Regions from separate parts of the Arthrobacter sp. 4R501 genome, predicted to be linked through region 1. Evidence: riboswitches for the same ligand, from Rfam matches in the RefSeq annotation. Region 1 holds a riboswitch; each other region holds the start of a gene.
What was found. A riboswitch is a leader RNA that binds a small molecule or an ion and turns the genes downstream of it on or off. The one in region 1 is predicted to bind cyclic di-AMP.
Positions count from the first base shown of each region.

Region 2: linked by a shared signal. The riboswitch ahead of CXR02_RS11115 (M23 family metallopeptidase) and the one ahead of CXR02_RS18345 (hypothetical protein) in region 1 are both predicted to bind cyclic di-AMP.
Region 3: linked by a shared signal. The riboswitch ahead of CXR02_RS03730 (LysM peptidoglycan-binding domain-containing protein) and the one ahead of CXR02_RS18345 (hypothetical protein) in region 1 are both predicted to bind cyclic di-AMP.

Region 1 covers NZ_PJIW01000021.1:5,471-15,042, forward strand. Annotated here, with positions in the region: gene tadA (tRNA adenosine(34) deaminase TadA) at 1-173, opposite strand, end outside; gene CXR02_RS18325 (phosphatase PAP2 family protein) at 254-988, shown strand; gene upp (uracil phosphoribosyltransferase) at 1,031-1,666, shown strand; gene CXR02_RS18335 (VOC family protein) at 1,729-2,103, shown strand; gene CXR02_RS18340 (HAD-IA family hydrolase) at 2,162-2,860, shown strand; gene CXR02_RS18345 (hypothetical protein) at 2,930-3,658, opposite strand; cyclic di-AMP (ydaO/yuaA leader) riboswitch at 3,664-3,840, opposite strand; gene CXR02_RS18350 (cell wall metabolism sensor histidine kinase WalK) at 3,916-5,469, opposite strand; gene CXR02_RS18355 (response regulator transcription factor) at 5,477-6,217, opposite strand; gene CXR02_RS22185 (hypothetical protein) at 6,509-6,838, opposite strand; gene CXR02_RS18360 (winged helix-turn-helix domain-containing protein) at 6,837-7,703, shown strand; gene CXR02_RS18365 (histidine phosphatase family protein) at 7,886-8,413, shown strand; gene CXR02_RS18370 (LysR family transcriptional regulator) at 8,391-9,389, opposite strand; gene CXR02_RS18375 (EamA family transporter) at 9,462-9,572, shown strand, end outside.
Region 2 covers NZ_PJIW01000009.1:148,723-158,294, forward strand. Annotated here, with positions in the region: gene CXR02_RS11075 (hypothetical protein) at 1-23, opposite strand, end outside; gene CXR02_RS11080 (hypothetical protein) at 822-1,136, shown strand; gene CXR02_RS11085 (DUF1508 domain-containing protein) at 1,293-1,475, shown strand; gene CXR02_RS11090 (YibE/F family protein) at 1,819-3,159, opposite strand; gene CXR02_RS11095 (DUF2269 domain-containing protein) at 3,299-3,766, opposite strand; gene CXR02_RS11100 (hypothetical protein) at 3,822-4,055, opposite strand; gene CXR02_RS11105 (TetR/AcrR family transcriptional regulator) at 4,156-4,767, shown strand; gene CXR02_RS11110 (four-helix bundle copper-binding protein) at 5,000-5,413, opposite strand; cyclic di-AMP (ydaO/yuaA leader) riboswitch at 5,728-5,922, shown strand; gene CXR02_RS11115 (M23 family metallopeptidase) at 6,015-6,701, shown strand; gene CXR02_RS11120 (hypothetical protein) at 6,694-7,251, opposite strand; gene CXR02_RS11125 (F510_1955 family glycosylhydrolase) at 7,310-8,194, opposite strand; gene CXR02_RS11130 (DUF305 domain-containing protein) at 8,274-8,906, opposite strand; gene CXR02_RS11135 (hypothetical protein) at 9,047-9,505, opposite strand.
Region 3 covers NZ_PJIW01000003.1:157,011-166,582, reverse strand. Annotated here, with positions in the region: gene CXR02_RS03750 (MarR family winged helix-turn-helix transcriptional regulator) at 1-69, opposite strand, end outside; gene ribA (GTP cyclohydrolase II RibA) at 198-2,072, shown strand; gene CXR02_RS03740 (dienelactone hydrolase family protein) at 2,145-3,122, shown strand; gene CXR02_RS03735 (YdiU family protein) at 3,248-4,711, shown strand; gene CXR02_RS03730 (LysM peptidoglycan-binding domain-containing protein) at 4,781-5,620, opposite strand; cyclic di-AMP (ydaO/yuaA leader) riboswitch at 5,624-5,796, opposite strand; gene CXR02_RS03725 (transglycosylase) at 6,009-7,301, shown strand; gene CXR02_RS03720 (cupin domain-containing protein) at 7,325-7,705, opposite strand; gene CXR02_RS03715 (TraR/DksA C4-type zinc finger protein) at 7,845-8,204, shown strand; gene CXR02_RS03710 (DNA alkylation repair protein) at 8,201-8,761, shown strand; gene CXR02_RS03705 (DUF1918 domain-containing protein) at 8,815-9,015, shown strand; gene CXR02_RS03700 (NUDIX domain-containing protein) at 9,070-9,572, shown strand, end outside.

The DNA.
Region 1 (9,572 bases):
TGGGCAGTGGGGTCTCCCAGCTCTTCCCGCTGGTTCCGTCCGGAACCCAGCACGGCGCCGTCGGGCCCAATCACCACGGCGCCGATCGGCACGTCCTCGGTGGCCAGCGCGCGCCGGGCTTCGTCAAGGGCAAGACTCATCCATTCGAGGTGGTTCTTTTCTGCGGCGACCATGGCTCAATGATAGTTTCGAAGGATATCCAGCCTGCAAAGCATGGACGCCGGGAGGCATAGTGGACACGTTCAGGGACCGTCTGGGCCAATGGTTCAAACCATACGCCGCGCTGTGGCTGACCATGCTGGTGGGCGGCGCCTTGGTGGTCACCATGGCGCTCCTGGGTGCCGAGGTCTACAACAACGTGGTGGATGAAGAGGGACTGGCCGCCCTGGACCTGCCCGCGCTGGAGCTGTCCCAGGGCCTTCGGAACCCCGCGCTGGATGCCGGGGTGACGGCTTTCACCAACATCGGCGGGGGCATCGGCATGCCCATCCTAGCCAGCATCCTGACAGCCTGGCTCACGTTCCTGAGCCGGACCTGGCGGCCCATCGTCCTGGTGGGCGGCGCCGCGGCTGTCTCCACGCTGGCCACCACGGTGGGCAAGCGGCTCGTGGGCCGCACCCGCCCGGACCACGCCGAAGCTGTCCCGCCGTACGAGACTTCGCCGTCCTTCCCCAGCGGCCACACGCTGAATACGACGGTGGTGATCGGTGTCCTGGTGTACGTCATGTGCCTCCAGTTCGAAATGCTGTGGGCGCGCATCACTTCCATTACCGCCGGGGTGATCTTCATCATCGCGATGGGCCTGAGCCGGGTGTTCCTGGGCCACCACTGGCTGACGGATGTGATGGCCGGATGGTTCCTGGGCCTTGCCTGGGTGGGTATGGTGATCCTTGCGCACCGGCTGTTCCACGTGCTGCGGAAACGCGAGCACGCGGGCCCGGCACCCACGTTCGAACACCCCGCCCTGCGGGATGATCCGTCGAGCTGATTCCCGGCCGGGGGCCCTCCGCGCGGGTGATAGTTTTGACGCATGCGCACTCTCGTTGTGGACCACCCGCTGGTCGCCCATAAGCTCACCGTCCTGCGGGACAAGAACACTCCGTCACCGGTCTTCCGGCAGCTGACGGAAGAGCTGGTGACCCTCCTGGCCTACGAAGCCACCCGCGAGGTCCGCACCCAGCCGGTCACCATCGAGACGCCGGTCAGCACTACAGTAGGCACCGCATTCACCAAGCCCACGCCCCTGGTGGTCCCCATCCTGCGCGCCGGGCTCGGCATGCTTGAGGGCATGACCAAGCTGGTCCCCACCGCTGAGGTGGGCTTCCTGGGCATGGCCCGCGACGAAGAAACCCTGGACATCATCACCTACGCGGAGCGGCTCCCGGAGGACCTGACGGACCGGCAGATCTTTGTGCTGGATCCCATGCTTGCCACCGGCGGAACCCTGCGCGAAGCCATCAAGTTCCTGTTCAAGCGCGGCGCCTCCGACGTCACGTGCATTTGCCTCCTGGCCGCGCCGGAAGGCCTGGCCAAGCTCGAAGAGGAACTTTCCGAGGCCAACGTGACCATCGTGCTGGCCTCCATTGATGAACGGCTCGACGAGAAGTCCTACATCGTTCCCGGGCTCGGCGACGCCGGCGACCGCCTGTACGGCATCGCCGGCTGATTCGAGGCTGCTTCGGATTTCAGGTCTTCCGCTTTCCCACCGCCGCCGTTAGCCTGTGGCGCATGGACTGGAAACTTGAACTCGTCTTTGTGCCCGTATCCGACGTGGACCGCGCCAAGGATTTCTACGTCAACAAAGTTGGCTTCAACCCGGATTTCGACGAGCGGCCCATGGATGGCATTCGCTTCGTCCAGCTGACCCCGCCGGGATCCGCCTGCTCCATTTGTATTGGCGAGGGCCTCAATGACGCCCCTCCGGGTACGGCCCCAAGCCTGCAGATGGTGGTCAGCGACATCCAGGCTGCCCACGCCCACCTCAAGGGTAACGGTGTGGACGTCAGCGACATTGACGTGCAGGACTGGGGGCACTTCGTCTACTTCGCGGATCCCGACGGAAACAAGTGGGCGGTGCAGTACATCCCGGGCCGTGACGCCTAAGGGCGGCGCCTGGGGTCGCGACGCCTAAGCCGGTAACGCCTAAGGCAAAATAGGCAGCATGGACATCCCCAGACCTGCCGCCACACGAGCACCTGCCGCCGCACGAACACTGACCTGCCGGGCCGTCCTTTTCGATATGGACGGCACGCTGGTGGACTCCACGGCAGTAGTGGAGGAGGTCTGGGGAGAATTCGCGGCCCGGTACGGCCTGGACATCGCCGAAATCCTGCGCACTTCGCACGGCGTCCAGGCTGCCGATACCGTACGCCGTTTCGCGCCGGCGGGAGCGGACGTCGCGGCCCTCACCGAGGAACTGGGCGCGATGGAACGGGTGCGGACGGCCGGTATCGTCGCGTTGCCGGGGGCTGCCGAACTGCTTCGCAGTCTCCCGGCCCAGGCAGTGGCGCTGGTGACTTCAGCGGACAGGACCCTGGCGGACATCCGCATGGACGCTGCGGGGCTGGACATGCTGGCCACGGCCGTGACGGCGGACCTGGTCACACGGGGCAAGCCGCACCCGGAAGGCTATCTGATGGCCGCCGGGCTGCTCGGCGTGGAACCGGATGACGCCGTGGTGTTCGAGGATGCGCCCGCCGGAATCGCGGCAGGCGTTGGTGCGGGTATCCGGACGGTGGCCGTGGGTCCGTATGCGGGCGAATTGCCGGCGGGCGTGCTGCATATCGCGGATTACCGCGCCGTAACCGCCTCCGTGGAAACGGACGCCGCGGGACGGCAGCTCATTTCTTTCCGGCTTTGACCCGGCGGATCACCTTCGTAATCCGCCGGCGCAGGTCAGCGACGCCGGCCGCCGGCGCCGCTCAGTCGGCTAGTACCAGTTGTGCGACAGGTGGAAGTTCAGCGCCCCGCACGGTGACTGGTAGCGCTCCTGGATGTAGTTCAGGCCCCAGTTGATCTGCGTGCGGTAGTTGGTGACGTAGTCCGCGCCGGCGCTCGCCATCTTCTCAGCGGGCAACGACTGGACGATGCCGTACGCGCCGCTGCTGGCGTTGGTGGCCGTGGTGGTCCATTCGGATTCCTTGGTCCACAGCGTCTGCAGGCACTGCATCTGGTCAGCGGACCAGCCGTACGTCGCCAGTTGGCCGGCAGCGTAGGCCTGCGCTCCTGCGGGGTCGTTGACGGCCACAACAGGCGCGGGCGCAGGTTCCGGGGCCGGAGCCGGAGCGGGCTCCGGGACCGGGGCAGGTGCCGGTTCGGCGGCCTGGGGCGCCACGTTGATCTCGGCCGGCGCAGCTTCCGGGGAGGCCGGGGGCTGGATCTCGGCTGCCTCGAAGCTCAGCTTCGACTGGGCGCTGGCTTCTTCGGCGGCCTGGTCCGCGCTGGCCGCAAGCGACGCAGACTCGGAAGCGTGTGCCGCGGCGCTGACGCCGACCAGCAGGGCGCACGCCGTCGCGAACACCGCGACGCGCTGGCCCACGGAGGGAATCCGGGCCGCCTTGGACAATGGGGACATAGCTGCACCGAAGCGCGTCTGCTTGCGGTGGCTGTGGGACTTTGTGTCGCCCTGCGGGCGCGTTTGTACCTTGAATTCAGACATGATGGATCGCCTCTCACACCTGCGGAGTTAGCTGTCGGGTTCGGATGAGGGCATCCGGCCACACGGCGCAATCACGTGTTGGCTTAACCCCAAAGGGCACTTCGTGCCCGGGACGGTGGGTCCCCCGCCTCTGCCTCTGAAAACGGAATCCGGGAAGCGGCAGAGCTTGGCGTCATCCGGATATGCGGCCCAACGGGAACCGCACCTCATCGACGCTACAGGAGCTGGAACCTTAAGTCACATTTTGGTAACGGGAATCACGACGATGGTGTGTCGCCTTGCTGCGCTCGGGCCTCAGTGGGTCGCGCCAGCGCGCCGGCAGGGAAGAGCAATGCGAACTCCGTCCGTCCGGCCCGTGATGTCACTTCCACGCTCCCGCCATGGGCCTCCATGATCGACTGGACAATGGCCAGGCCCAGGCCGCTGGTGCCTTCGGACGCCCCGGCGCCCGAGGCCGGCGCTGTACCCTTGCGCGCCGCGTCTGCGCGGGCAAACCGGGAGAAAACGTGGTCCACGAATTCCGCAGGGATGCCCCCGCCGTCGTCCGTTACCGTCACCGCTGCGCCGCCATTGGCAGACTTCCTGACAGCGGTGACCACGGTGGTTCCCGGCGGCGTGTGCTTGCGGGCATTGGAGAGCAGGTTGACAAGCACCTGACGCAGTTGGGATGCATCTCCGGTGACGGCGAGCGGCTCGTCGGGCAGTTCAAGGCGCCAGTGGTGGTCCGGGGCGATGACTTTCTCGTCACTGACGGTTTCGATCACGAGTTGTGTGAGGTCAACCTCGCTGAGCTTCAGGGGCTGGCCCTCATCGAGCCGGGCGAGCAGGAGCAGATCCTCCACCAGGGTGGTCATGCGTTCGGACTGGCTTTGGACCCGGGCCAGGGATTTCCGGCCGTCGGGCGTGAAGCTCTCGGTCATGCGCATCAGCTCCGTGTACCCGCGGATGGCGGTCAGCGGGGTGCGCAGCTCATGGGAAGCGTCGGCAACGAACTGCCGCACCTTGGTCTCGCTCTTCTGCCTGGCTTCCAGCGCGTTGGCGACGTTGTCCAGCATGAGGTTGAGGGCGTGCCCCACGCTGCCCACCTCGGTGCCGGGGTTGGAGTTCGACGGCGGGACGCGCACCGCGAGTGCCACCTCGCCCGCGTCCAGCCGGAGCCGAGCCACCCGGGTTGCCACCTCGGAAAGCTGCTCCAGCGGCTTCATGGTGCGCCGGATCAGCACGGTTCCTGCCAGTCCGATCAGTGCCAGCCCGCCCAGGGAGACAAAAACAAAGGTCCACACCAGCGATGCCAGCGTGCTCTCCTTGGCGGCGAGCGGAAGGCCCGTGACAAGGACATCGCCGTAGCCGGTTTGCACGGCCACAATTCGGTAATCCCCGTTGGACAGCGAGCGGTTCACGGGAAGGCCGTTCTGCGTCAGCGCCAGCAGGGTCTGCTTGTCTTCGGCGTCGAGGGGTAGGCGTGTGGTGTCCGAGTCCAGGAAGCCGCCACTGGGGATCTGGCCGTCCAGGATCCGTGCATTCAGCGTTCCGACACTTTGCCCGCGGGAGTCAAGCGGGTCCGGCCTGCCGTTGAATCCGCCCAGGGGCGGGCGGCCCGGATCGTTCGAGCGTTTGGCGGCCTGGCTCAGCTGTTCATCCAGTTGCCCGGTGAGAAACGAGTCCATGGAGGCGTAACTGAACAGCCCCACGGCTCCGCAGATGGCCACCAGCAGGGCCATGGCCAACAGGATCAGGCGCGTGCGCAGATGCCAGGTGTCCGGTTTCAGCCAGCTCCGGGCTGGTGCTGGGGTTGCTCGCGGCGAGGACATGGAGCTGCTAGTCAGCCGGTTTGATGACGTAGCCGGCGCCCCGCACGGTATGGATCATGGGCGGGTGCACTGCTTCCACTTTTTTGCGCAGGTAGGAGATGTAGAGCTCCACGATGTTGGCCTGGCCGCCGAAGTCATAGTTCCAGACGCGGTCCAGGATCTGGGCTTTGCTGATCACGCGTTTGGGGTTCTCCATGAGGTACCGGAGCAGCTCGAACTGGGTGGCGGTGAGCTGGAGGTTGTCGCCCGCTCGGGTCACTTCGCGGGTGTCGATGTTGAGGACAAGATCGCCCACCACAAGTTCGGCAGTGTCCATCGCGGCAACGCCGGAGCGCTGGACCAGGCGGTGCAGCCGCAGCAGGACCTCTTCCATGCTGAACGGCTTGGTCACGTAGTCGTCCCCGCCGGCCGCCAGGCCCACGATCCTGTCCTGGACGGCGTCCTTGGCAGTCAGGAAAAGCGCAGGTACCTCGGGCGCGAAGGCGCGGATCCTGCCCAGCAGCTCAACGCCGTCGAATCCTGGCAGCATCACGTCCAGCACCAGTACGTCCGGGCGGAACTCCTTGGCAAGCTTGACGGCCTCCGGGCCATCCGAAGCCACAGCAACGGACCAGCCGGCCATGCGCAGCCCCATGCTCATGAGTTCGGAAAGGCTGGGTTCGTCGTCAACCACCAGGGCGCGGATGGGGGAGCCGTCCGGGTGGGTCAGTTGCGGAAGGTTGTTGGTCATGGAGTGCGAAGTGGCCATGGGACAACTCTCCGATCATTCGGTGAGCCCGCGCTATGGGGTTCCTGTGCGCACGCTGTGAATCCCAGCCTAGCGAGCTGGATGGGCGATCTGGGTGGCCGGGCGGGACGCCGACCATCCGCCGGCGGCCGCCTTCTCCGCTGGACAGGCGGCAAAACCCAGCAGGGAATCTCGGCAAGTCAGTGGCCGGTGAATTTCAAGGTCTTGATATGGAGAAAGGGCGAACATTGTTCGCCGGAGAGGGCTATTTGCGGACCTACGGCGGACAACAACTCCTAATCTGCCGCCAAATCAGAATGGTGATCTGTAACACAAATCCGCATTTTGTCTCAGTATGCGGAACGTTGCACCCATTGTTACTTGCAAGTTTTCATTGTTACGTTGCACACTTTGAATTGTGAACAAGAACTCAACAGCACCTGCAGCCGCAGAATATTGGCCCAGCACATCCGCTGCTGCCGACATGCGCTGTTGTCGAATGCACGCCTGATCTTCAGACCCCACGAAGTTCTTAGGCATTCGCCCCCAGCCCAGCGTAGGGCGCCATCCCCAGATTTCATTGCGGGGACAATCAGCATTCGAGCCGCGATGACGGCCATTCACATTGAGGTAAGCATTCATGTCAGTTGCATCCGGATACGTCCACATCTCCGTCCGTAACGCAGGCAAGGCCGGCCAGGCTTCCGGCCTCCGCCAGGGGTTCGGTGCCCGACCGGCGTTCGCTCCGGCCGCCCCCGGGGCCAGCTTTCCTGCCCCCGGCTACGCACCCCAGGGCTACAACCCCAGTTCCTACGGCCAGCTCCGCGCCGTCCAGCCTGCCGAAGCCGCGCCGCTCACCGCGCCCACTCCGGTGATCGCGGGACCCAACAGTGTACGCCCAGTCGCCAATGACACCGTGGCCCGCGGATTTGTCCTCTACATGGGCATCGACGAGGAGACCGCAGCGGCTGCCGGAACCTCCATTGCCAAGCTTGCCCAGGAAATCCGCGCTTACGCACAGTCACTCGTGAACGGTGCTGAAAGCTACGCGGCCGTGGCCGTGGCGCCGGCCGGCACCCCCGGTTCCGCGCTCGACGTCGTCCGTTCCACCTTTGGTGACCCCACCGTGAACGCGCAGAAGCGCACCGAGACTGCCCGGCTGCAGCAGCCCCAGGACCCGCGCCCGTCCGGCGTTCTGATCGACCTCGCCCGCCGCGAAGTCCACCTTGACGGGGAATCCCTGAACCTGACCTTCAAGGAATTCGAACTCCTGAACTACCTGGTGGAAAACGGCACCCGCACGGTTGGCCGCGATGAACTGCTTGAGGGCCTGTGGCGCAACGCCGAGGAAGTCCCCAACGAGCGCACCATCGACGTCCACATCCGCCGTCTCCGCTCCAAGCTGGGCCGCCTCGCCAACACCGTCCGTACCGTCCGCGGCCAGGGCTACCGCTTCTACGAGCACCCCGAAGTTATTGTCTGGGCCGCTCCGGAATACTCGATCTAGTCCTTCAGCGACGCACAAGAGCGGCATTTCGCCGTGCCTTAGACACCTCCTTCGTTCCTCAGTCGGCGATGCGGCACTACGCGAAATGCCGCTCTTGTGCGTTCGGGACCAGCGAGTGTTGGCCTCCACGGCTAATGTTCGACGGCGGCGCGGCTTACCTGTGTGGGCGTTAGGCTTGGGGGATGAGCGACCACCACATCAAACGCCTGGTGATCATGCGGCACGCCAAGTCCGACTGGCCCGGCGGTGTGGCGGATCATGAGCGGCCGCTGGAGGAACGGGGACACCGCGAGGCGCCCCTGGCCGGCAAGTGGCTGGTCAAACACGGTATCCTGCCGGACTTCATCCTGTGTTCCAGTGCGCTGCGCACCCGCCAGACGTGCACCTGGGTGTGCTCTGAACTGGGGGATAAGGCCCCGACGCCGAAACTTGAGGACGGCCTCTACGCCGCCTCTGCGCTGCGGATGCTCGCCGTGGTCAACCACGTGCCTGACACCGTCACCACGCTGATGCTCATCTCGCACATGCCTGGCGTCCAGGATCTCGCCATGCACCTGGCCTCCCGCGACTCAAACCACGACGCCTACATGGACGCCGCCACCCGCTACCCCACCAGCGCCCTCACGGTGCTGGAAACGGAGAAATCCTGGGCCGAACTGGATGGGCAGGACGCCCGGCTGACCAAGTTCAAGGTCCCGCGAGCCCACTAACGCCACGGGATCCACTGACCCCATGGGACTCACTGACCCCATGGGACTCACTGACGCCGCGGGACTCACTGACGCCGCGGGACCCGGCGACCTCCCGCAGCAGTCCGGCGACGTGCTGTATGCCCGGGCTGGCCGCCATGGTGCGGCGGTACACGATGCCCACCTGCCTGACCTGCGTGGGGTTGACCAGGGGCAGGCCGACGACGTCCGCAGGCAGTGCGGGCCGGCCGAGGCGGGGGACCAGCGCCACAACGGCTCCCTGCTCCACCAGTGCGATGTGGGTTGCGAAGTCTGGATCGTAGACCCTGATGTCCGGCACCCGGCCAAGGTCGGCGAAGATCCTCAGTAGGGCCTCGTTGCAGATGGCTCCGTGCGGCGTGCTGATCCAGCGCTCGTCCACCAGATCCGCCGGCTCCACCTGGCCGCGTCCTGCCAAGGGATGGTCGCGGTGCACCAGGACGTCCGCTACGTCCTCGCACAACCACTCGAGGTTCATGTGCTCCGGTATGACCAGCGGGACGGAGTTCCAGTTGTGGACCACACCCAGGTCCGCCTCCCCGTTGGCCACCCGCGCCACGGCCTCCCGCGGGTCCTCGGCCAGTACGCTGAGGTCCAGGTCCGCTCCGGATGAGGCCAGCCGTCCCAGCAGCGGCCCCACGAGGCCCCTGCAGGCCGTGGAAAAGGCAACAACCTTGAGGTGCCCGGTAGGTTTGGCCGGATCCGCCAACAGGGTGGATTCCAGTTCCTCGAGCTCCGACAGGATGCGCCGGCCGTACGCTGCCAGGGTGAGCCCGCGCTCGGTCAGCAGCACGCCGCGGCCGCGGCGTTCCAGGACGGGGAACCCGGTCTGTTTCTCCAGCTTCTTGATTTGCTGGGAGACTGCCGACGGACTGAAGCCCATCACCTCCGACGCCGCTATGACCGAACCGTGTTGTTCAATCGCCGTCAGTGCCCGCAGCGAACCGATCTCAATCATGAAGCAAACGTACATGATTCGACGCAGAATTCAACGCTGGTGCTTCATCTGCCGTTCTGCAAGAGTGGGACCGTGAATCTCCGACACTCCTGCCTTGCTGCCTTGGTCGCCGTTCTCTGGGGCCTGAACTTCGTGGCCATCGACTTCGGCCTGCATGCGAACGGCCGTGAGGTTCCCCCGCTG
Region 2 (9,572 bases), on a different contig from region 1:
TGGATCATCAGCTTGTGGATCATGATGACTTCCCTTCATTGTTTGGTGTCGCCTGGTCCGTTCCGGCGCGCCCGAGGGCGTCGCCGGCATAGCAAGGCAATCTGGCGCACGGCCAGAATCATTCTGGCGCGCGGCCAGCCTGCCCTGTAGGGCCATTGGTCCTGATCCCGATTCCCGCCGAAGGCTGCGAGTCTGGCGGAGGCTGCGGCGGCAGTCCACCAGGGGCCGATTTGGGTCCAATGACACTGTCTCCCCTTTTCGCTTCGGACCGGCGCGCTCCGGTCCGCGGCGGCGGTGGGTCCATAACGTTAGCGGGTTGTTCTCCGGCGTATGTATAGCAAGCGGGTCGATGCCGAGGAACTGGGCGGTTGCGGGGCAGTCCGTAGTAGCGTGCTCTGAGTTAGTGGAGGCCGGTGTCGGCGTCCACTGCCTGGTTGTTCCAACGGGGTTCATCGAAGCGTTCGGCGGACGTGTCATCTCCGAGGATGGTTCGGGTCTGTTGTTGAGTGGCCCGGCCGTCCACGATGGACGAGTTCGCCGACCTTCGCTAGTGCAGATCCGTTGGTTTCCGTGCGGGAGTGTTGTCGGGCAGCAACAGCATTGGATAAGGCGATGGGCGAAGCCGTACTGGAGGCGGTCGCGGCCGGGCACACCTGGTCCGAGGTCGGCCGTGCGTTGGCACTGCCTCCGGCTGAATCTGCCGTGGAAGTTCTTGAAGCGTATGTGTCTGCCCGCAAGTCGTCGACGCGCAGGTTTTGGAGCCTCCTCGATGATGTGGAATTTGGTGCGAAGCATCCATCGGCTGAAATACTGGAGAAAGCATGGAGTACGAACTGCGGATCATCTCCGAATGCCCCAACAGCGCCCCGGCCCTGGACCTGTACCGCCAGGTCTTGGCAGCGGAAAACGATGCTGGAGACCTCCGCGTTGTTCAAGTGGACAGTGAGGAACAGGCTCAGGCGCTGCATTTCCACGGCTCACCGTCTTTCATCGTCGATGGCCATGACCTGTTCCCCTCAACAGCATCACCGGCTTTGACATGCAGGGTTTACCTAGGCGCTGACGGCCTGGTCGGACTGCCGTCGCGGGAGGACCTCCAGGGTGCAGTGCGCTCAAGAGTTAGCGACCGGAAGTAAAAGGACGGCAGTGACGCGGTGAGGGGAGCCGCACCAAACATTGTCATTCCGGCTGGGCATGCTCGACGCCATCCTGCTCGCTAGGATGTGCACGTTGGGCAGTATCCGTGCCGTACCGGACACACCCGGTGCGGCGATGACGAGGAGGACATGCGCATGGCAGGCAAATTTGAAGTGTATAAGGACGGTTCCGGCGGCTTCCGATTCCGCCTCAAGGCCGGCAACGGCGAGGTCATTGCCACAGGAGAGTCCTACAGCAGCAAAGCAGCTGCGATAAAAGGCATCGAATCCGTGAAAAACAACGCAGGATCAGACATCACGGACCTGACCGAGTCGTAGATCCGATCCGTGGTTAGACCCCCGTCAGTCGTCGGTAATACTGAAGAGCTGCCGTGCTGGCGGGGGTCTCGTCGTAGGTGGAAGGTTCGAAACGGAGCCGGGTTGGTTCTGGTGCCGTTGCCATCACGTCCTTCAATCAAGAATGACGCCCCGAAGGAAGAGCACGAGCGGTCACTGAAGGACCTCACCTCGGCACCGAGGAAACCGGTGAATAGTAACGAAAGATATGGAGTTATAACAAAAATGGAAGAGGGCCCGACACTGGGACTGTCCCATAGAACCTAGGACCTGGAACAGCGGTCATTCCATACTTCTCCCGTAACAGGCCCGTCCTAATGGTTCCTCATGAGGGCGCTGGCCTTCGTATATCGCGCTCCTCGGGCGGGGCCGTAGCGGTGTCTGTGTTCCGGGCACGGTTATGTCCTTTGGAAGCGGCAGGCTGGACAGGGCCCTTTGTGCCGGTTGCCTTGACGACCAGCACGGCGAGGGCGGTGGTGACAGGGATAGCAAGTACAAGTCCGACTGAGCCGACCAGGGTCCGAACCACCTCCTCGGACATTTCGGCACTGGTCAGCGCCTCCCCGAGGGGCCGGTCGTAGAGCATCACAAGGATCATGATGGGTAAGGCGGCCCCCGCGTAGGCGAACGCGATCGTGTAGACCGTGGAGGCGATGTGATCGCGGCCGATACGCATGGCAGAGGTGAAGAGGTTGCGGGCGGACGTTTCCGGAGCGAGTTCGTATAGTTCCCACACGGAAGAGGATTGCGCAATGGTGACATCGTTCAGTACCCCGAGTCCGGAGATGATGAGCCCGCACAGGATGATGCCGGAGATGGAGATGTTGCCCGAAATGTTGGACAGGACCGAGGCTTCGGAGCTCCCTGCGCCCCAAAGATTCGCGGCATCCGTTGACCAGGCTGCCAGCACCGCCGTGATGCCCAGCCCGAACATGGTGCCCAGCAGAGCGGTGGACGTGCGGGCCGAAAACCCGTGTGCGAAGTACAGCATGCCGATCATGATCACTGTGGATCCCACGAGTGCCAGTAGCAGCGGGGGTTTGCCTTCCACCAAACCCGGAAGCATGAATCCGGCCAGCACGGCAAAGGCGCCTACGAGTCCGATGAGTGCCCGCAGTCCACGCCAGCGGGCGACGGCGATCACCACCACGGAGTACAGGATGGCCAGCAGTAAGATCGGCACTGTACGGACGAAGTCCACGAAGATGTATTGGGGTGTTGCTTGGTTGGCTGCCGCGCCCGGGGATGAAGTCAGATCCAGATAACTGATGTTGTCTCCGGCTTTTATCCCATGGGACTTCGCGACGTCCGGGTTGATGATCACCTTGACCTGGCTGCCGCCTTTGTCCGGTTCGGTGAACGCATACGTGCAGTCGGAGCCACTCTGACCCTGGGCGTCCTGGCTTGCTCCCTGCGTACAGCTTGCCTGAATTACGCGTTGGATCTTTCCGCTCTCAAAGGTCGCGCCGGGCGCACCGGAGGTTGGGTTGGTAAGGGTGATACCGTCCCTGCTGCCCGAGGGCCACATCAGGATCATGGCGGCCAACGTCAGCAGAGTCAGAGGCACCAGGACCGCCAACAGCAACCGGTTTGCTCGCCGCCGCAGGGCCGTCGCCTGAGGCGACGGCGCCGGCTCGGCAGGGGAGTGGCTTTGTCCGTGGCCCATCAGCAGTTCAACCTCACCCGTTGAACTCTACGGTGCGCGGCTCCCTGGCATTGACCCAACGACTGTTCCAGGCACGCAAACGGGCGACAATGTCCGACCCTGCCTGTTTCTTTTTGGTGATGCCTGCGGGAACGCCTGTTCAGGGCACAGTCTGCCGGCGCCGCTCCAGTTGTTTTCGCCGTCCGTACCGGGTCATGCCATGGGGCTTGTAAATTGCCAGGATCGTCGTCAGTAGCAAGACGACCAGGCCACCGCCGGTGTGCAGCAAGGCAGAGGGAAGGTCCATTCCGGACATTGCGGGATCTCTCACCATCCCCGCCACCGTCTGGATCGTCTGCGTGTACACCACCAGGACGACCGTGGCCACGAGGGTCAGCACGAGCTTAAAGAGCACCCAGTAGTGCCGGAACAGCCCCCAGACCGTGCCCAAAGCGAGAAGAACGCCGGTCAGCAGGGACGAGAAGGCCAAGGGGACAAGCAGGGACCAGGCCGCCGCCTGCAGGGCCAGCCACAGGAGGCGTCCGAGCTGGGGGTCAGTGCTCGTCAGGGCGGCAATATCGAGCACGACGAAAACAGCTACGGCTCCGGCCCAACCGAGTGAAGACATGAGATGCAGGGTCAGCAGGAATTTCCGCAGCGCAGATGTCAGGACCATCCTGGGTTCACACCTGCCCGCTGGCGGAGCTTTGCAACGCAGCGGGAGATGAGGCGGGCGCGTCCAGCCCGAATCCGTGCCGTGCCGGCCCGTGCTGACCGCCGCTGAGCAGCATCACGGCAACAACGACCAGGAGCAGGATGCCGGCGGCGATCGCGGAGACCTTCACCCAGCGGGGCGGACCTGTCAGAGTGTCCTGGGCGGGATCGCTGTGCTCCGGCTGGTTTGGCTCGCGGGTCATGTCCCATCTCCTTTGGTCATTCTCTGCGGGCGTGTTTACAAGACAGTATGTCTTCTCGCGATCACCCTGTCCAACGTAGGACGGAGCGTATACTTCAGGAATGCCGAAGCTCTGGAACGAGACCATCGAATCGCACCGCAGCGCCGTCCGTTCGGCGATCCTGGACACCACGGCGGCCTTGGTGGCCAGTCAGGGGCTGTCATCGGTGACGATGTCACAGATCGCCCAGACCGCGGGGATCGGCCGGGCCACCCTGTATAAGTACTTTCCGGACGTGGACGAGATCCTGACGGCTTGGCACGAACGCCAGGTCCAAGCCCATTTGGAACATCTGGCTCGGGTCCGTGACCGCGCGGCGGGCCCGAATCAAAAGCTTGAAGCCGTCCTCAAGGCTTACGCGCTGATCGCCCACTCTCACGACGGTCGTGCTGAGGCCGCACGACTGCACCAGGGATCACACGTCGGTCGCGCGCACCAGCATCTCCATGAATTCCTGGCGGAGATTTTGAGTGATGGTGCCGGCGCCGGGGTGTTCCGCTCCGATGTTGCCCCGGATGAGCTCGCCGGATATTGCCTTCATGCCTTGGAAGCGGCCAGTGGATTGGTGTCCCGTGAGGCTGTCTTTCGTCTCGTCAAAGTCACGATGGCCGGGCTGCAGCCTCCCGCGGCGCCTACGCCTGAAACCGGCACGCCTTCAACGCACCAGGATTAACGCCGGCGCGGGCACGCGGGCGAGTAGCGGCCGGGTCGTCCTGGTAGGAGGGAAGCGTTCAGGTGGGATTCAATGGCAACGCCTTTGACGTCCAGTCTCCGTCCCTGCATAGGTTTCTACGTCTCTCCAGGCAGATGTGAGGTCTCCGGTGGATTCAAGAATCAGTGTCGGAGAAGGGGAATTCGAAGGCCTCCGGTTCCCGCCGGCATTTCGGCGCGTTCGTATCGGCCGTTTAGTCGAGTGACGCGAGGAGTTCGTTGCACGCATTTTCGCAACGGCGGCAAGCTTCTGCGCAGATCCGGCAGTGGCTGTGCATTTCGGCGTGCCGTTCGCATTCGTCAGCACAGGTTTTGCACAGGGTGGCGCAGGCCTGCAAGACGGAGCGGGTGACGTTGGCGTCGTAGCCGGTGTGACGGGAGAGGACATTTCCTGTGGCTGTGCAGATGTCGGCACAGTCAAGGTCCGTGCGGATGCACTTGGTCAGCTCGGTGACCATGTCTTCGCTCAGGCACGCATCTGCGCAGGCCGTGCAGGCCTGTGCGCAGTCAAAAGACGCGGCGATACCTTCGGCGAGCTTGTGCTGGTCGATGCTGCCAAGATCCTTCGGGTAGGCATCAAGCATTTTGTGGGCGCTGGCGTGTGTCATCGTTTTCTCTCTTCCATGGTGTTGAGCGGCTGGAAATAGATACGGTGGGCCGGCTTGCGTGTTCTGCTAACCGGCTCCGCTGTGGTGCTTGTGTCGTACCCCCTTTTGGTTGATGATTCTGGCCCTGCCCAGGCGAGGACGGCTTCTCACCGAGCACTGTCAGGCACAGCGTAACTTTCCCCGGACAGGCCAGCTACCCCCGACGTCTGGTTACTGGGATCGAAACGCCTTACTCAAGATTTGGTAACGAATTTGTAACTTCCGCGTGTCGTTGGTTAGAGTCGAGGGATTACATGCCCGTAGCGGGTATGGGTGTGACCGCTTCGCCAAACCCCGCCGGCGGTCCACGTACTTCATTCTCAAGGCGGGGGCGGAGAACCCACAAACGGTGCCATGTGCACCTTGGGGTGAAGCCGACCTGCAAAAGTTCCTGAGGGTGCCAGGCAGGGCGGCCGGACAGTCCACTCGTCCGAATCCGACAGCTAACTTCGCCGGCGTCGAGAGGACTTCCATCTTGTCTGCCCACCCCAAACATGCCCGTCGGCGTGCCCTTCCGGCGTTTACTTCATCCCGTTTCCGTAGCGTTTTCCATGAACCGGCCGTGAGGATCCGCGGCCAGCAGCTGGGGGTGGCTGCCGCGGTTACCACAATGTTTGCCCTGACCGCCCTGTCTGCGGCGAATGCAGATCCCGGCATCCAGAAGGCTGCCACCGACAGCCCCGCCTCCGCAACGGCGGTTTCCGTCCCGGCAGTGATAGCTGATGCAGGTGCTGCTCTGGTCTTTGAGAGCCCCGGCGTGAGCTCTCAGCCGGCCCCGGCCCCGGCACCGGAGCCGGCGGTTCAGGCAGCGGGAGCGGTCCAGAGCCCTGCTGCTCCTGCTGCCCCTGCAGTGGAATCGAAGGGCCTGCGGGCGCCGCTGGCTTCGATGAACGTCAGTTCCACGTTCGGCTACAGGGTAAGCCCGATCACCGGGGCTGCCGCTGAAATGCACACCGGGATTGATCTGACGGGAGCTTGCTCGACAGCTGTTTTCGCCGCGGGCGCCGGTACGGTCACCGAGGCGGGTTGGAGCCAGTATGGCGGCGGGAACCGAATCGTCGTCGATCACGGCAACGGCCTGAAGACGACCTACAACCACTTGGCCAGCATCGGCGTTTCCGTCGGGCAGGTCCTGGCGCAGGGACAGCAGATCGCCGGGGTCGGCACGACCGGAAATTCGACCGGATGCCACCTTCACTTCGAAGTCATGGTCAACGGCCAGACGGTCGATCCGTCCGCGTTCATCTGAGCAGATCACCTTCGGGGCCCGACTCTGGTTGCCCTGTGCCTTCCGCGCAGGCTTGGATCTCGTTGTCCCCGAATGAGGCTTGCCGGTGGACTTCCAGGGCCCGGTCCCGGGCCTGGCGGGAGGAGCGAGCGGCTTCTACCCGTCCGGCAGCGCCAAAGAGGCTGGCAGCCCAGTCGAATTCCGCTGCGGCGTCGCGGTACAGCCCTTCATCAAAGAGGCGCCTGCCGATCTGGTGCCGGACGTTCGCCTCCCTGGTTCTTGTCCGCGACAAGCGGAGGGCCTGTTCCTGGAGCTTGGCAGCGTCGTGCCAGCGGTACATGCGTTGATAGGCGTTCGCGAGGACGAGCAGCGCCTGGAAGCGGTCCTTGGAGGCGGCCAGCAGCGCCTGGCCCTCGATGACCGCTTCTTCATGGCGTCCCAGAAGGGAAAGGACCCACACGCGTTCCAGCTCGGTGCAGCCGCCGAGGCGGGCCTCCATCGCGTTCGGGTCCAGCACCACGTCGCGTAGCGTCGCAGCGTCCGTACGCCAGATACTTTCGTCAGCCTCCATGGATTAGGGTCCGGCTTCTGGGTTGTCGATGCAAAAGGAATCTGCCCATGCCGTCAGCTCAGGCGGCGTCCGAGGGCCTGAAAGTGGCTCCGCCGTCGGTGGAGACGACCAGGCCGTCGACCGTGGCTGCCCAGATCCAAGGTTTCCCATCCGAGCCTTCCACGGCCGCTATCGCATGGACCTGCCCCTCGATCCGGCCTGTCCGGGACCATGTTTGCCCGCCGTCGGCCGAAGAGTGGACGGAACCGTTGGGTTCCACGCCGATGGCTTCGGAGGCGCTGGCGAAAGTCACGAACTGGATCACCGGAGCGGCCGGGTTCAGGGCCCAGGTGTCGCCGCCGTCGGTTGAGCGCTGCACACCCTCGCGGGTGGTGGCGAGGACAGTGTCACTGTCGGGATGCGCGGCCAGGGCAGCCGGAACGAATCTGGCGGCGACAACGGACCAGGTCTTCCCGTCCGGGGTTCGGCGCAGTGTCCCGTCGAACGCGACGATGCCGGACTTGGCCGACGTGAGGGCGTGGAAATCGGATTCGCCCTGGCGCGAGAGCTGTTCCCAGGTCTTGCCGCCGTCGGTTGACCTGATCAGGCCCATGGGGTTGGGCAGGTCCGAGGCTGCCCCGGGGTGGCCCGAGGCGTAAAACAGGTCCTGGTCCGCCCCGGCCGTGAAGCCCATCAGGTCATTGGTGTCACCGATTTTGGCCGCGGGCTCCCTGGTGACATCGAACAGGCCCTCGTGGGTAGCCATCAGCACCTGGTCTGTCTCGCGGTTCACGCTCAGGCCGTGAACGTGGCTGCTGGGAAGGGCATTGGAATTGCTTGGGCTGCTCGGCATCGGTCTGGCAGGCGCGGATTCGGGGACGCAGGCCGTGAGGGTGAGGACAAGCCCTGCCGTGGCCGCTGTGAACACTGCGGCCCGGATATGGGAGGAGGAAGGGAAGGACATTGGAGACTCCAGTATTGAAGGATGAAAAAGAGGTGCAGGCAGGTGCCGACCCAGTTCAGGGCCGGCGCCTGGTAACTGGCTAGAGAGTGGCCAGCAGGTCCTTCATTTCCTGGATTTCGGCTTCCTGTGAGGTCACAATGTCCTTGCTGAGCTGGATCGCGTCAGTGTTTTTGCCGTCGGTTGTTTCGGTCTTGGCCATCGCGACCGCGCCCTCGTGGTGGGCGATCATCTGGGTCAGGAACAGTCGGGCTGCCTCGGTGCCCTGTGCGGCCTCGAGCTTGCTCATATCATCTTCGCCCATCATGCCGGACATGCTGTGGCCGGGGGCCATGCCAGTGGGCGCCTCGGTCGGTTGGCCCCAGCTTTGGAGCCATCCGGTCATCTTCTCGATCTCGGGTCCCTGGGCTGCTTTGATCTTGGTGGCCAGGTCAGTCACTTCAGCCGGGATGCCTTCCTTCTTGAGCATGATGTCACTCATTTCCACGGCTTGGGCGTGGTGCGGGATCATCATCTGCGCGAACATCGTGTCAGCGTCGTTGAACTCCGCGGAAGCTGCGGGAGCCGAGCTGGATGACATCCCGGAACTGCCGTGGTTCATGCCGGGCATGCTGCCCCCGTCAGAACTGCCGGGGCTCGCATCGGGGGAGGAGCATCCGGTCAGGGCGATGGCTGCGGCGATGACGGCAGCGGAAATGGTCAGGGTTTTTTTCATGAAAATCAGTCCTCAAAATTGAATCGGCGTCTTGCGCGGTTGCTGAGGGCGTGGGCGGACGGTGGCGGAAATGGCCGGCCCGGCGGCACGCCTGAGTGGCTGGTCGATGCGCCGGGCAGTACACAGCGCAAGGGGAAGCTTTACGTCCGGCTGATGCAGAGTTCGCAGGGTGAGGGGCTGCCCGGCAGGTATGAATAGCCGGTGCTGGCCGCGGCCGCATCGACGAGGTCACAGGCCGGGAAAGGGGCCGTGCCCGGCGGCGGTGCGGACAGAGGAGTGTTTCCGGGAGACAGGACGCAGACTGCGTCCATCGATGACATGGCGGGGCACGTGTGAGGATCGGCACACTGGGAGGCTCCGGCCACAACAGCTGTTTCCTCCGAAGAGAAATTGGCTGGCCCATGTCCGGGGTGGTGGGCGGGGGAGCTGTGCATCTGCGCAGCCATTGCCGTCCCTGTCTCTGCTGCGTCAGCGGGCATGCTGTGGGCCCCGGTCATGATGTGCATGCCAAAGATCCCGGCCAGGATGGCCAGTGTCGCCGTGAGGAGCCCTGCCCGGAGGAGGAGGGTGGTGAGTAGGCCGGGTCGGGGTGCAGACACGACATTTCCTCCTTCCGTGCGGGACTTCTTGATTCAAGGGTACCGGTCGGGGTTTACCCTGCCGCTT
Region 3 (9,572 bases), on a different contig from region 1:
GCCCACGAGGGTCAGCCACACCTCACGTTCATCGCTGCTCAGCCAGCGGGGTTCGACGGAATTTTCCATAGGGCAAGCCTAAGGCATTTACTTCAAGAATGAAGTTTTGTTTCCGCTAAATCACTTGCATCGTGAACTAATGACCAGTACCGTTTACTTCAACATTCAAGTACTTTCAGACTTCCTGAGGAGTCCAGATGACCGTCATGTCCGAGACCGTCGCGCGGCCATTCGAACAACCGGCCGCCGTCCGCAGCCAGGTCACCGTCCCGCTGCGCTTCCCTGATGGCTTCGCGGCCACAGCCGAGATCATGACTTTCCATGGGCTGGCCGACGGTAAGGAGCACCTGCTGCTCGCGCTCGGCGAATGGGAGCAGACGCTCCTGGACCAGGGCCCGGAAGGTACGGCCCCGCTGGTCCGACTGCACAGCGAGTGCCTCACCGGCGACGTGTTCGGCAGCGAGCGCTGCGACTGCGGACCCCAGTTGCGCGAGGCAGTCGAGGAGATTGCCGCCGTCGGGGGCTTCCTGCTGTACCTCCGGCAGGAAGGGCGCGGCATCGGCCTGTACTCCAAGCTCGACGCCTATGCCCTGCAGGACACCGGCTTGGATACCTACGAAGCCAACGTTGCCCTGGGTCGCGGCGAGGACGAGCGGGACTACAGCGCCGCCGCCCAGATGCTCGGAGCGCTTGGCGCCGGCCGGATCCGCCTCCTCACCAACAACCCGGACAAAGTAGGGCAGCTGACGGCCCTCGGCGTTGACGTCTCGGAGCAGGTCCCCACCGGCGTGCACCTCTCGGAGGCGAACCACCGCTACCTGGCCGCGAAGCGCAGCCATACAGCGCACACCATTGAGCTTCCTGAAGAGGTGCTCCCGGCCGTGATGCCGACCGCGGCGGCTGTGGCCGTTCCGACGCACGACGAGCTGCTAGCCCGGGTGGATGCCCTCGTTCCCCGGCTGCGGGAGCGTGCAGCGGAAGCCGAGGAGATCCGCCGCATTCCGGAAGCCACCATGGCTGAACTGGAGGCAGCAGGTGTGTTCCAGATGCTTGCGCCGAAGGCTGTGGGCGGCTTCGGCATGGGGCTGGAAACCTACGTGGAGGTGGTTCGCCGCCTTGCCCGGGGCTGTGTCTCCACGGCCTGGAGCGTCGGGCACCTGGTGGAACATGTCTGGATGCTGGCCCGCTGGCCACGGGAAGCCCAGGACGAAGTCTTCGCCAACGGGCCGGCCCCATTGGCCGCCGCCACCGGCGCCCCTCCAGGTACGGCAGAGAGGGCTCCCGGCGGGTTCATTATCTCGGGCCGCTGGAGCTTCGCCTCCGGCGTTATGCACTCCGACTGGGCGCTCCTGGCTGTGCAGCACGGCGAGATCCGCCTACAGTGCCTGGTCCCGGTGTCCGATCTTGACCTCCTGGACGTCTGGCACACGGCCGGCCTGCGAGGGACAGGAAGCAACGATCTCCGGACGGAGAATCTTTTTGTCCCCGCGCACCGCGCTCTGGAGTGGAACCTCCTGGCCGCCGCGGACAACCCCGGCAGCCGCATCCATCCGGATCCGAACATCCACATCCCCATGGCCACATTCCTGAACATGGTTGCCCCGGCAGCTGCTTTGGGGGCCGCTGAGCACGCCATCGAGGTGTTCCGGGACCTGATGATGGTGCGCAAGGTCAAGCAGACAACGCAGGCGCGGCAGGCGGATTCGCCGCTCGCGCAGGCCCGGTTCTCGCAGGCCTTCGGGCAGGTGGCGACTGCGCGGCTGCACTGGCAGGAAGCTGTCCGGGTGGTGGCCGCTTCCTACGGCCGGCGGCCGGTCGCTTTCACGGATGGGGAGCGGGCACAGTACCGGCTTTCCCTCGGTCTCAGCGGCGCGGCGTCGGCCGAGGCTGTCCGCCTCATCCTGACGGGCTCCGGCGGAAGTGTGCACCGGCTGACGCACCCGCTCCAGCGGATCCAGCGCGATGTCAATGTACTGCTCAACCACGCCTCGCTGACCATGGATCCGATCCTGGAACAGGCAGGCCGCGGACTTCTCGATCTCGGCCTGTCCATCCCGGCGGAGCAGTTCTGACCGGGCGCATGGGACCCTTGCAGGACCGCCGGCTTCGGAGAAGGATATGAGCCTCACTCGAGGAGGTCAACCATGCTCCAGCTTGGAAAGTTTGAACGCTACCTGATCGAGGAATTCTTCGACGACTACCGCGCCGGCGCAATGACGCACCGCACCTTTACCCGCCGGGTCGCATTCATCACGGGAAGCATGGCGGCGGCCTCTGCTGCGATGCTGCTCGTCGGATGCACCCCCGAGGAAGTACCACGCAGCACCGACCCCATGCCCACACCCACGCCATCATCGGCGACGGCGGGCACCGGCACCGCTTCTGCCGGTGCTGTTCCGCGGTCCAAGAGTCCGCTCTCCGTCCCGGAGGGCGCCGCGGGGCTTACGACGGCGACCGTCCGCTTCCCGGCCGACGGAACCGAGATCACTGGTTACCTCGCCCGGCCCGAATCCGGTGCAGCCGGCCCGGCCGTGCTGGTCTGCCACGAGAACCGCGGCCTGACCCGGCACATCCAGGACGTTGCCCGCCGCTTTGCCAAGGCCGGGTACGCGGCGTTGGCCCTTGACCTGCTGAGCAGGGAAGGCGGCACCGCCAGCCTTGACTCCGATGCCGTCTCGGGTGCACTGACCAGCGCCGGCCCCCAACGCCATGTTGCTGACTTCGCGGCGGCCTTTGACTACCTTCAGGGCCAGGACTTCGTGGACTCCGGACGCATCGCCATGAACGGGTACTGTTTCGGCGGCGGCATTACCTGGCAGGCGGCAACCGAGCTGGCCGGGCTGAAGGCCACCGCGGCGTTCTATGGTCCGGCGCCGGACCTGAACAAGGTGCCGGCCATCAAGGCCGCGGTGTTCGGGGTTTATGCCGAACGCGACGCCCGGATCACCGGCGCGATGCCGGGCCTCCGCGATGCCCTGGACGCCACCACGGTGACGCACCAGCTCACCGTCTACCCCGGCGTCGACCATGCCTTCCACAACGACACCGGCGAGCGCTACAACGAAACCCAGGCCACGGCTGCCTGGAACGACACCCTCGTCTGGTTCGGACAGCACGTCTGAGGGGTGACGCCAGCACGGCTGATCTGAGTAGCGCTATCTGACGTTTTGAGCCTCCAGAACGACAGATAGCGCTACTCAGTTGGGAGGGCGGGGCACTCAGTCGCGGCCGCGGGTAGTCTTGAAGCATGAGCACCGCAATCCCACTAACGCTCACCTTCGGCGGGCGTTTCGCCCGCGAACTCGGGGAGCTGGCGGTTCCCTGGCAGGCGGAGGAAGCACCTGACCCGCAGCTGCTGGTCCTGAACGAGCCGTTGGCCACCGAGCTGGGCTTCGACGCGTCCTGGCTGCGGACGCCCGAGGGGACGCGGCTGCTCATCGGCAACCAGATTCCTGACGGTGCCACACCGGTGGCCCAGGCCTATGCCGGTCACCAGTTCGGCGGCTACTCACCCCTGCTCGGCGACGGGCGGGCCCTCCTGCTGGGGGAGGTCGCGGACATCCACGGGCAGCTTCGGGACATCCACCTCAAGGGCTCCGGCCGGACACCGTTCGCCCGCGCGGGTGACGGTCTCGCCGTCGTCGGTCCCATGCTGCGCGAGTACATCGTCAGCGAAGCCATGCACGCCATGGCCATCCCCACCACGAGGTCCCTCGCCGTGGTGGCCACGGGCCGGCCCGTCCGCCGCGAAACCATGCTGCCCGGGGCCGTGCTCACCCGGGTGGCCAGCAGCCACCTGCGGGTCGGCAGCTTCCAGTTCGCCCGCGTCAACGGCGAGACGGACCTTCTGCGCCGTCTGGCGGATCATGCCATCAGCCGCCATTACCCGGACGCGGCGCTCGCCGACAAGCCCTATCTCGCGTTCTTCGAGGCGGTCATAGCCGCGCAGGCGTCCCTGGTGGCGCAATGGATGCTGGTGGGCTTCGTCCATGGCGTGATGAACACCGACAACATGGCCATCTCCGGCGAGACCATCGACTACGGTCCCTGTGCGTTTATGGATGCCTTCAACCCCGGCGCGGTCTACAGCTCCATCGACGCGGACGGACGCTACGCCTACGCCAACCAGCCGGTCATCGCCGAATGGAACCTCACCCGGCTCGCCGAAGCACTCCTGCCCCTGTTCCATGAAGACCAGGACCAGGCCGTGGCGCTCGCCGTTGAATCCCTCGGCAACTTCCGCGCTCTCTACAGCGCGGCCTGGTCAGCAGGCATGAAAGCCAAACTTGGGCTGCGACCGGACACGCACGACGACGTCGCGTCGCCCCTGGTGGACGGCGTGCTGGGCCTGCTTCAGGCAGGCCAGGTGGATTACACGTCCTTCTTCCGGAGCCTCGGCTCGGCAGCCCGCGGTACGCCGGAAACTGCGCGGTCCACGTTTGCGGACCCGGAAGCCTTCGACGCCTGGGCGGCACAGTGGCTGGCCCTGGCGCCGGACGCGGACCTGATGGAGCGGGTCAACCCCGTCTACATCCCCAGGAACCACCTGGTTGAAGAGGCCCTTGACACTGCTATCGCCGGCGACCTGGACCCATTCAACCGGTTGGTGGACGTCCTGGCCGATCCGTACACGCAGCGCCCCGGGCTGGAACGCTACGCCGGCCCCGCCCCTGAAGACTTCGGGAGCTATCGGACCTTCTGCGGGACCTGAGAGAACACCAGGGATGGACGACGGCGGCGCGGGGCTGGGTGCCGCCCGCCGCCGTCGAGCATGGTCGGATCACGCTACGCGGACGAAGGACGCTCCGGCGAGCCAGCTGATGGAGTGCACTTCGGTTTTGTAACCGTCCACCCCGCCACTGACAACCTGGCCGTTGCCGGCGTAGACGCCCACATGGCCGGCCGTGATGACCAGGTCCCCTGCGGCCGGTGTGCCCACCACCGGGCCGTACTGGAAGAACTGGCCGGGAGCCAGGTCACCCACGCTCTTACCCACCGAGCGCAGCGCCTTCTCCACCATGGCGGTGCAGTCCTGCTGGATGCCGAGCTGGGAGTTGGCGGAAGCCAGGATGGCCGCGCCGAGCGAGCCGGCCGGAGCCTGGGCCGCCGGTGCGGACGTTGAGGCCAGCCTTATGCCGGTGTTGGTGGGGGAAGCCGGCGCCGCCGCGGGAGCCGGTGCGGTGTAGCCGGCGCCGGGGATCCGGATCTGGTCGCCGGGGTAGATGATGCTGGTCAGCGAGAGTCCGTTGGCGGCAAGGACGTCGTTGAGCGGGACGCCGTTGGCGGCGGAAATCTGGCCCAGTGTGTCACCCGAAACGACTGTGTGGACGTTGGCCGCGGCGGTGGCTGCTGCAGCGGAAGTCGAAGCAACAGCGGCCGGAGCCGCTGCCGCCGCACTGGTCTGGACCTGAGTGTTGGCAGTCCCGGAGTTGTCCGGGCCGTGGACGCCGGCCTGAGCCGGGACGCCAATGCTGAACAGCAGGCCGGATGCAGCAACAGCCACCAGGGCCGGCCGGCCAAACGTCAGGGGGTGTGTTTTGGCCGCAGTGGACAGGCCAACTAGGACGGTAGAGCGGGCAGGAACCGCACGAAGGCGTGCGGCAGCGGAATTCTTGGACACGGTTGATCGCCTCTCCCATGCCTGCGGGGTGAGCTGTCGGGTTCGGGTCGGAGATACCCGGCCGGTAGCGCCGCCGCACGGGACGGAGCGATACCGACTTAACCCCCGAGGCTTCGAAAAGCCGTGGAAACGTGGGTCCCCCGTCCCTGCCAGCTGGAAAGCGACTGGATCCCGGTCAGCGGCAGGGCTCGGCATACTGGCGGGAATGTCCCGGCTTGAGCCGGGCCACCGTTTGACCATAACTTCCAGTTATCAGCAATGTCACATTCCGGTAACGGAATGTAGGCGTGAAATCCACCCGCGCTTCATCTCGGATTCCCTCCCTCCTCGGTAACGATGTTGCAGGTCAGGCCCCGTAATCCGTATATGCCCGGTAAGCTCACCAACTATGTCCCGGATTGTTCAAAAAATGCGGCTGCCCGCCCTCGCCGGCCTGCTGGCGGTCGCCCTGGTGGGGTCGGCTGCGCTGCTTCCCTCGCATGCCGCCGACGACGCGCCGCCCGGCGGGTATCCCTCGTGGCAAGACGTGCAGAACGCCAAGAAGAGCGAGGCCGGCAAAGCGGCAGAAGTCACCAGGATCAATGGGCTGCTGGGCGGACTCCAGGCTGAAGCAGAGGCGCTGGGCAATGCGGCCGTAACGTCCGCCGCGGAGTACGCCAAGGCCGAAGCGGCACTTCAGGCCGCCACTTCCACTGTGGACGCACTCACGGCCCAGACTGCACGCGCCGCGGCCGAACTGGGACAGTACAAGAAGGAAATCGGTGCTCTGGCGGCCCAGTCGTACAAGACCGGTGGAACCAACATGGGTTTCTTCGTTGCCCTCGACGCCGTGCAGAACAACAGCATCCACGGCCTGAATATCGTCCAGATCGTCAGCGATAAGACTGCGGCCCTGGTCAACAAATCTGCAGGCGCCGAACGCATTTCCCGTGCCCTGGCCGATCAGGAGCAGGCGGCCAGGGCCGAGCGCGAGCGCCTGTCCGGCGAGGCCAGAACCAAGCTCGACGCCGCCCAATCCGCCCAGCAGGCCATGTCCCGGCAGATCGCGGAGCAGCAGGAGCACGGCCAGGAACTGACCGCGCAGCTGGCCTCCCTCAAAGGCACCACGGCTGCCGTGGAGGGGGATTTCCGGCAGGGCCAGGTGGCCTTGGCCGCGTATGAAACGGCGCAGGCCGCCAAGCGGGCCGCGGCGCAGGAACAGGCACGCCAACAGGCGGAGGCGGCAGCCAAGGCGGCGGCCCTTGCCGCTGCGCAGAAACCGGCTCCGGCCCCACCTGCTGTACCGGGCGTGCCCGCCCCGCCTCCGGTGCCGAGCCCGACGCCGGTCCCGCCGCCCGTCGTCGTCGTGCCTTCCGTTCCGGGAGGCGCTGTCAACGACCCCGCGGGCGCCAAGAACTACGCAGCCGGGCAGCTCGGCGCCTACGGCTGGAGCCAGGACCAGTTTCCGTGCCTGGCGTCGCTGTGGACCAAGGAGTCCAACTGGCTGACCACTGCCACCAACCCGTACTCGGGCGCATACGGGATCGCCCAGTCGCTGCCGGCCAGCAAGTATGCCAGCGCCGGCAGCGACTGGCTCACGAGCTACCGGACCCAGGTCAATTGGGGACTGTCCTATATAGCGGACCGCTACGGGTCACCGTGCGGCGCGTGGAACCATTCCGTGGCCAATAACTGGTACTGACCTGCCGGGGGAGGGCAGCCGGGTCATGTTCCTGGGGCCTTGGCGAATTCCGCGGCGCTGAAGAATTCAATGCCGACGAAGGCTTCGTCGCCGTCCACCCAGGCGTCATGCCCGGGTGGAATGGTGTACGAATCGCCGGCGCTGATGCTGATCCGGTTGCCACCGGTGGTCTCGACGTTGAGGGCACCGGAAACGCAGTATCCGACGTGGTTGTTCTGGCAGGACTCGGTCTGGACCACCGGCTTGATGCAGTCCGACCAGCGCCAGCCGGGACTGAACGTCATCCGGCCGACCGTGTAGCCGCCCAGGTTGACGACATCCACTTCGGTTTTCTCCGGTCGGCGCTTCTCATCCGGTGTGTTGTGGGACTTGACTGCCAGTTCTGTGACGATGTTTGTAGGCATGACACGCAGACTTTCTCTGTTGGTTTTGTGTCAGGCAGCTTTCTGTCCCTGGCTGCCAGACCGCATCTGAGGCGCTTACGCTTGCCAGCATCCTCCCGCCGGCGGCGCTTGTCGAGACCCAAACCACTAGGCTTTTCCCATGCCCGATTTTGAACGGTTCCGGGTCCTGCTGGAAGAAGAGCGCGCCCGGAAACTCGAGCTGCTCCCCGCGCTCCGTGCGGACATCTCCTCGGCGAACGCCGCACGCCAGGATTCCAACGTGGATGACGAACACGACCCCGAGGGTTCCACCATTGCGTTCGAGCTGTCGCAGGCCTCGGCGCTCCTGAAGCAGAGCAGTGCGGGACTTGACCAGGTGGATGCGGCCCTAGCACGGATTGCGGCGGGCACCTACGGTACATGCGCCGTGTGCGGGGATCCCATTGCGGAGGGGCGGCTCGAAGCCCGTCCGTCGACGCCGTTCTGCATCCTCCACGCGGCCACCGGGAGGTGGCTGTGAACGGGCGCGTGCAGGACGCTGCCGGCTTCATCGATGCCACCCTGCAGAATGAGGGCGCCTGGTACCGGGCGGAGGACGTGGAGGCCCGGGTGGGCGGGGTCCTGGGTTCCTACGGATCGTCAGTGGGAGCCGTACGCGGCACCGTCCGCGACGCCAGCAGGAAGTTCAAGGATCTTGGCCACGATGAGGTGACCGCTTTGGCATCCCTACTCTGGGGCCGGCCCGGTCCCGGCAGGCGGCCGGTCTATGAGAGGCGGCTCGCCGCCGTGGTGCTGCTGCAGTCCCGGGTTGCCCTTCTTCGCCACTCTGACCTGACCCGGCTGGAGGGCTTCATCAGAACCGCGCAGACCGGTGAGCTGGTGGACCCCCTGATTGCCGACGTTGTGGTTCCGTTGCTGCAGGGACTGGGCGAAAGCGGCCGCCAGCGCGCCGACGTCGTCATCACCCGCTGGCATCAGGACCCCGACGATTCGCTTCGCCACGCTGCCCGGCTCATCGCGTCTCAGGGACCCGACCTGCAGCGCATTTCCGGGAACCGCGACGCGGAACGCGGCTGACCCCTGTTCCCCGGTCCCCGTCAGTCGTACTCTGGGGCTTGGAGGTGATTGCCATGGAGGCAGCGCAGGGCGACAGGATTATCGTCCGGGGGAGGACCGTCGGATCTTCGGACCGGCACGGCGTGATCGTGGAAGTCCGTGGTCAGGAAGGTCATCCGCCCTACCTGGTCAGGTTCGACGACGGACACGAAACCGTTATGTACCCGGGCGGTGATTTCGCCATCGAACGCGGTCACGCGGGACATACCGGCTGACGCGCCGCGGGCGGCCGCGCGTCCGGGCCACCGGGCACCTGTCAGACTGGTGGAATGGATCACTCCTTGGCTGCCACGTCCCCTGACGCGAACCTCACGATTCCGCCGGTCCGGACCGGTCCGCGGGACCCCGGTGACGCCTGGGTGGAGGGCGGCGGCGGCAAGTTCTGGGGCAGGTTCGGTGCCGCCGGCGTGCTGGCTTATGACCCCGGCAAGGGCGTTCTCCTGCAGCACCGCGCGCTGTGGAGCCATAACGGTGGTACCTGGGGACTGCCCGGCGGAGCATTGCACCAGGGCGAGGACGCAGTCACCGGGGCCCTCCGCGAGGCGCACGAGGAAGCCGCGGTACCGGCCGCCTATGTGAGCGTCCTCTTCACGTCTGTGTTGGACTTGGGCTACTGGTCCTACACCACCGTTGTAGTGCTGGTGACCGCGCCTTTTGAGCCCGTAATCAGCGATCCGGAAAGCCTCGAACTCCAGTGGGTTCCGTTGGACGAGGTGGACGCGAAAGAGCTCCATCCCGGTTTCGCAAAATCGTGGCCGGACCTGCGGACGCG